2 regions of the Bacillus sp. GW823-FHT06B01 genome follow, and region 2 is predicted to be linked to the other one. Evidence: a T-box and tRNA genes for the amino acid it is inferred to sense, from the RefSeq annotation. Region 2 holds a T-box; the other holds one or more tRNA genes.

Region 1 (3,399 bases), on a different contig from region 2:
TTTGTAAGCGCTTCAATTGCAAAGTTAGACATTCCTGAATATTACGCGCTCCTACCCCTGCTGGCTCGAGTGATTGGACAAGCTCTACAAAGCGGGCGACTTCATGAATCGGTGCGGAAAGGAGATCCGCTAACTCTTCGTTCGTTTCTTGTAAATACCCATTTCCATCCATGTTCATAATAATGAAAGAAGCTATTTTTCGCTCTTCTTCATCTATTTTATAATACTGTATTTGATTTAATAAATGTTGCTGAATCGTTGTTGAATCCACACTGTAGATTTCCATCTGATTCTCGACTTGTTTGCTGGTACTTTTACTGTTGTTAGAGCTCTTTTTCTTCTCCCTCTCAAAACCACCTAACTCAATAAGGGGATTCTCTAACGATTGCTCATACAAAAACTCCGATAATTCTTGTACATTATACTGGAGCATTGTAATCGCTTGCCTTAACTCTTGTGTCATTGCCAAACGTAAGCTTTGTTCTTGTAAAAGACTTGCCTTCAAACTAATCTCCCCCTTGTTTCTATTGTACAATAAGTTTGGTAAAAGGAGAATGCTATCACAGACACCCATTCCAAAATATTATTAATTTATATGTATTAATGAGATTTACAACTTACAACCGAAATTTGAATAATATTGAAAGAAAATAATAGCGCGATAAAATTATTACCACATACTAATAGTAAATCTTATTATCAGATATAACAAGTGTTAATAAAAAAGGTCTGCACTTATATTTGTAAGTGCAGACCTTTTTATGCAGATAGATTCATTATGCTCCGTTAAATATAACATCCCCTTCTTCAGCAGGCCATTCACCTTCTAATTCCATGTCGTCTAACATCATTTCAGCCGTAAAGACAATCGCTATTAAATCCTTATGGTAGTCTCCGCTAGGCAAATAGTGACTAGGTCCAAAACAATCCCTATCAATTCCTTTATATTGCAATTCCATATTTAACATGAATTTCAACATTTCATCGCCTGTAATTTCACCAGAATCAGATACAGCAACGGTTCTACGTTCGTTATCCCCTAAAATACTTAAATATCCACTAATTTTACGCACCTGCAATCCCCTCATACTATAAGTTTTAGATAATTTTAGTATAAACTCATTACAAAATTAACAGAAGTACCTTGTTGGACCATAACAAAAACCCCCTATACACGATTATTTCTAATCACATACAAGAGGTTGTTTTAAATTTACTATTTATTTTCAACACGTAACACCAACAATACATAACGCGCCCAGAGGGATTCGAACCCCCGGCAGACGTGGTACCGGAAACCACCGCTCTATCCGACTGAGCTATGGGCGCATGATTATAAAATACACTTCATTTTCTCTCCATAATAATAGCAATAAAAACCATTTAAATCAATAAAAACTCTTTGATAGCACATTGTATATACGATATTTTCTGCATAAAAATGCCCCCTATTTTCTACATTTAGGAGGCAATTCTTAACGGTCTTATTTATCTAGTTTCTCTTTAATCTCTTTTGGAATTTCATCCGGTTGTACTTCTTGGTACGTTTCGATATACTCACCTTTCGTTTTAACCTTTACATATGCTCCTTCTCTAAGCCCACGAGGTGCATAAAACTTAACATCTCTTCCTTCGCCCGAAGCGTAATAACCAGTAAGTTTATAGTCTCCAGCTACCTCTCCAACTGTAGATAGTCGGCCAGATTCTTTCGCTTTTACATATACAAAGTCTTCTTTCACAAGCGGATTATATCTATCAGTCACCTCATTATGAGAAAAGCTTGCCACACCAATAACTAATATAAAAAGTCCAATTAAACCTAATAATAATTTCTTCATTTTTCTCTCCTTCAAATGTCCTTTTGACTTGCTTTACTTTCTTTATTCTAGGAGAAAAAGTTTTTTTCCACTATCGCTTTTCCTTACATATTCATTACAAAATTGTAATCCACACATGTAACACTCCTAAATTTTCCAATCATAAATTCACCCCAACTCACAAATTATAATCTTTGAATTGATATTCCAAAGGGGGCTTCATTCAATGACTGTAATTACAAAATTAAAGCAAACTGTTTCTGGATTAAAAAGTGCACAAGCTAGCTTAGAGGGATTCGCTCTTGATACGGATAACCAACAAGCTAAGCAACTTTTCCAAACAGCTGCAGAGCAAACGCAAACGATTATCGATTCTTTAAATCCACGCGTTGAAGAAGTCCAACAAGAAGAACCACAATACTCACAGCAATAACGAATTAGTCATGCTGTGAAATAGAAAAAGGATGATATGCAGTCATCCTTTTTCTATCACATTACATATTGCAACAGAAATGGAATGATAATCATGCGAAAACTCGGCCTCATAACCGCGTTATTTGCCCTTCTATGTAGCTCTTTTGCCGGATGTGATAATAGTCCCTTAGATAAAAAAGTGAAAGAAGAAGCAAAACGAACGGAGAAAGAAAAAGGTCCCAAACTAACAAAGACGAGTACAGAATCCTTTAATCAATCTATATCACAAGGAGCCAACAAAAGGGCTCTCGCTATGGATGAAATTACAAAAAGCACAGCAGTGAATTCAAATTTGGATCTCTACATAGCAGTTCTGCCTGAGCATCACGAAAGGTTTGGATTAAAGCCTCTGCGTAAGAAGCTTCAAAAGCAGTTAAGTGATGAGCATCCTACTTTCGATGTTCGTGTAAGTACTGATAAAAAAATCTTTATGTTACTCGAAAAGCTTGAGAACAAAATTAAGAAAAAAGAAGTATCTAAAGACGAGATCAATAAGCAATTAAAACTCATTGGGAAAAAAATGGAGTCTAACACTTAACGCTTTTTAATAGAAAAGGAAGGATCGCAATGTCTAGTAAAGATAAGAACTTAACCCCTGTGCAACAAGAGTATAAAAAATTCGAGCAAGAACGCGAACCGAAGCGCCCTGTCTTGAAAAATTGTATTAAAGCCTTTTTCGTCGGTGGTTTTATTTGCTTCATCGGACAACTCATTTCTACGTTTTATATCACATATTTTGACTTCACTGAGCGTTCAGCAGGAAATCCAACAGTCGCAACTCTCATTTTCATTTCCATGTTACTAACTGGTTTCGGTATATATGACCGCTTTGGGCAGTTTGCTGGAGCAGGCACAGCTGTACCCGTTACTGGATTTGGTAACTCTGTTATTGCCGCATGTATCGAACACCGAACAGAAGGGTTCGTACTCGGCGTTGGAGGAAATATGTTTAAATTAGCCGGCTCTGTTATTTTGTTTGGTGTATTTTCAGCTTTCGTCATCGCACTTATTAAAACGATTCTCGTTCAATGGGGAGGGCTATAAATGTTACAAGGACACCGAACGTGGGTATTTGAAAATAAACCCGTTATTATTTCGACAGGAGTCG
Region 2 (3,399 bases):
TGTGCTACATCTAATACGTATTTCGAAATGATTGATGGCTCATTTTTGTTGAAGGCTGCTTCAATTACTTGCGGGAATTTATTTAGTAATTTTACGACGCTCCAGCTATGATCATCTTTTAATGCAAACATACACGTTTCAAATTCTATACTTTCTTTTCTTAAAATAGAGCAAGCACGTGCATGTGTGTACTGTACGTACGGTCCTGTTTCACCTTCAAATTTCAGCATGTTTTCTAATGAGAATTCGATATTATGCATACGCTCGTTTTTTAAATCGTGAAATATAATTGCGCCAACACCGACTTGCTTCGCTACTTCTTCTTTCTGTTTTAAGTTTGGATTTTTCTCTTCAATATTTTGTTTTGCAAGGTCTATTGCTTCTTCAAGTACTTCTTCAAGTAAAATAACTCTTCCTTTACGTGTCGACATTTTCTTACCGTCTTTTAAAATGAACCCAAACGGTACATGTTCCATACCCTCAACCCAATTGTAACCAAGCTTTTTTAATACAGTGAAAAATTGATTAAAATGTAAACTTTGTTCTGGGCCAACTACATATAACGCTTTATCAAATGCATATGTGTTTTGACGGTATACAGCTGCCGTTAAGTCACGTGTTGCGTAAATCGTCGCACCATCTGATTTTCTAATTAAGCAAGGCGGCATTCCCTCTTCTTCTAAATTAACGACTAACGCGCCGTCAGACTCTTCAAGCAAATCATGTTCTTCTAAAATTCCAATAAAATCTTCCATTAAATTATTATAAAAAGCTTCTCCTTGAAAATTAGTAAATTCAACACCGAGAAGTTCATAAATACGAGAAAATTCTTTTAAGGATTCGTGACGGAACCAATTCCAAAGCTCAACCGCTTCTTCATCACCTTCTTCTAATTTCTTAAACCAAGCGCGTCCATCTTCTTCTAGTGCTTCGTCGGTTTTTACCTCTTCATGGAATTGAACATATAACTTAAATAGCTCACGGATTGGATCTTCTTTAACTACTGCTTCATTTCCCCATTTTTTATAAGCCGTAATTAACTTTCCAAACTGTGTTCCCCAATCCCCAATATAATTAATTCCTACAACTTCATAACCACATTTTTCAGCGATATGTTTCAATGAATTACCTATCATCGTAGAACGTAAATGCCCCATTGAAAAAGGTTTCGCGATATTCGGAGAGGAATAATCGATAACTACCGTTTTTTCACAGCCAAAGTGATTTTGACCGTACTCTTCTTTCTCCGATAAAACCGTTTTTAATACTGCATCACTTACAATTTCACGATTAAAAAATACATTTACGTAAGGACCAACGGCCTCTACTTTCGTAAAAAATGGATTACTTAATTTCTCCGCAACTTCCTTTGCGATAATAGCTGGTGATTTTTTATATTGTTTCGCAAGTGAAAAACATGGAAATGCCGCATCTCCGAATTCATCTTGTTTCGGCGTTTCGATTAAATCTAAAATTTGATTTTGTGTTAATTCATTTGTAAAAATATTGGATAAACTTTTTGCAAACTGCTTTTTATAATCCATACTACAACCTCCTTCATTTTTAAAACACAAAAAACTCGTCTCTAAAAAGAGACGAGTTTAAACCCGTGGTACCACCCTTGTTGTTCATTACGAACCACTTTCCCGTTTATAACGAGGACAGGGGGCCTCGGCTTACTCTAACTATTCGTTCAAGAAGCATCTCCGAAGTGCGCTTCATCTTTTTCTTCCGCACTAGGCTCACACCATCCCTAGCTCGCTTTCCTTCAAAAAAAGACTACTCTCTTCATCACCGACAGTATATTTAATTATTGCTTATTATACATCTTTTCAAACAATTAGCAAGGGTCAATTACACCAAAGTGAAACTTAGCACTTCTTCTTTTGTATACATGAAAATTATGTTTTTCAAATCTAGAACTACGGAAATGATCTTTCAGAACGACACGCTTTCTCGCCACACGCTTCGCTTCTGCAATTGTTTCGTCAGTAATATCATGATACAAAGCGAAGTGTTTTAATCCTTTTATTCCATCTGATTCTATAACAGTTTCTTCAAACATCGGATCAAGGTACACAACATCATAACTATTGTCTTCACATTGTGTTAAAAATGCGTAATGCTCCGTTTGCTTCACATCGATTCGTTGCATTGCCTCATCAATTTCAGAAACAGTTGAAGACCATGTTTTTAAACCATTTTCCATAATATAAGCCATATACTCATTGCCTTCAAGTCCCGTTACTTTTCCGCTTTCACCAACAATATAACTAGCTACAATACTATCTGATGCCATACCGAGCGTACAATCTAATACTGTCATTCCGCTCTCTAATTGCGCGGCTTGTACAAACGGATCGTGTTCTCCGCGCATTAACCTTTTCACACGAAACATCGCTGAGTTTGGATGAAAGAAAAATGACTCTTCCGTTCCTCTCGGATAAATAGCTAATCGGTTTTTCCCTACAACAAGTACATCTTGTTCATACTGCTCATGCAGTTTATGTACTGGTACGTCATTACGTTTAACGAAAGAACGATTTAATTCTGCTGCTACCTTATTTGCATAATCTGTCATTTCTTTGTTCGTTCTTCCTGCTGTTGTTACGATCATTTTTTCACCTCTATATAAAGAAAAGAGGGAGATTTACTCTCCCCCTTCTTTAGCAATTCTTTTCGAAAGCTTGTTCTAAGTTCGTAATAATTTCGTCCATAGTTGCACCTTCAATTTCATGACGGTGAATGAAGTGAACAACTTCTTTTCCTTTTAATAATGCCATAGATGGTGAAGATGGAGGAATTTCTCCGAAGTATTCACGCATTTTTGCAGTAGCATCTTTATCTTGACCTGCGAATACAGTTACAAGATGATCTGGTTGTTTTTCAGCACGAACAACTGCTTGACCTGCTGATGGACGTGCTAAACCAGCTGCACAACCACAAACTGAGTTTACAACTACTAAAGTTGTCCCTGCCGTGTTTTCCATAAATTCTGTTACAGCTTCTTCTGTAGTTAACTCTTCAAACCCAGAACGCACTAATTCTTGACGCATTGGGATTACCATTTGGCGCATGTATTCTTCATAAGCATTTGACATCGTGTAATCTCTCCTTCAACTTTCATTCCAAATTCATCATATCACGCTCTATTACTAGGTGCAAAAGAAAGATAACGATGATTTCATTTTTTTGTAGGGATTTCACAAACCCCACCGCGGCAATGTCCAACTGGGACAAGTTTTCTATTGTTAGCGATATAATCGTATACTTTACTTCCAAATCCGAGTACGATAGATAGTTTTATAAAAGGAACGGCAAACCAATAAGATGGAACTGCCTTTGCTAATACATGTATGCTATGAATTCCGGTATACCACTTATTATTTTTTAAAATAT

The links. The T-box of region 2 lies ahead of argS (arginine--tRNA ligase). A T-box ahead of a tRNA ligase gene usually reads a tRNA of that ligase, here a tRNA-Arg.
Region 1: it has a tRNA-Arg gene. The T-box ahead of argS (arginine--tRNA ligase) is inferred to sense a tRNA for this amino acid. The anticodon was not compared.

What each region holds. Positions count from the first base shown of each region.
Region 1 covers NZ_JBXAHR010000004.1:369,157-372,555, reverse strand. The annotation lists gene rpoN (RNA polymerase factor sigma-54) at 1-505, opposite strand, end outside; gene AC1Q8N_RS20375 (hypothetical protein) at 777-1,073, opposite strand; tRNA gene AC1Q8N_RS20370 (tRNA-Arg) at 1,254-1,329, opposite strand; gene AC1Q8N_RS20365 (YxeA family protein) at 1,485-1,838, opposite strand; gene AC1Q8N_RS20360 (DUF1657 domain-containing protein) at 2,044-2,250, shown strand; gene AC1Q8N_RS20355 (YhcN/YlaJ family sporulation lipoprotein) at 2,344-2,829, shown strand; gene spoVAC (stage V sporulation protein AC) at 2,859-3,335, shown strand; gene spoVAD (stage V sporulation protein AD) at 3,336-3,399, shown strand, end outside.
Region 2 covers NZ_JBXAHR010000001.1:1,061,426-1,064,824, forward strand. The annotation lists gene argS (arginine--tRNA ligase) at 1-1,544, opposite strand, end outside; T-box leader at 1,589-1,804, opposite strand; gene AC1Q8N_RS05485 (class I SAM-dependent methyltransferase) at 1,841-2,617, opposite strand; gene AC1Q8N_RS05490 (BrxA/BrxB family bacilliredoxin) at 2,667-3,101, opposite strand; gene AC1Q8N_RS05495 (thiol-disulfide oxidoreductase DCC family protein) at 3,185-3,399, opposite strand, start outside.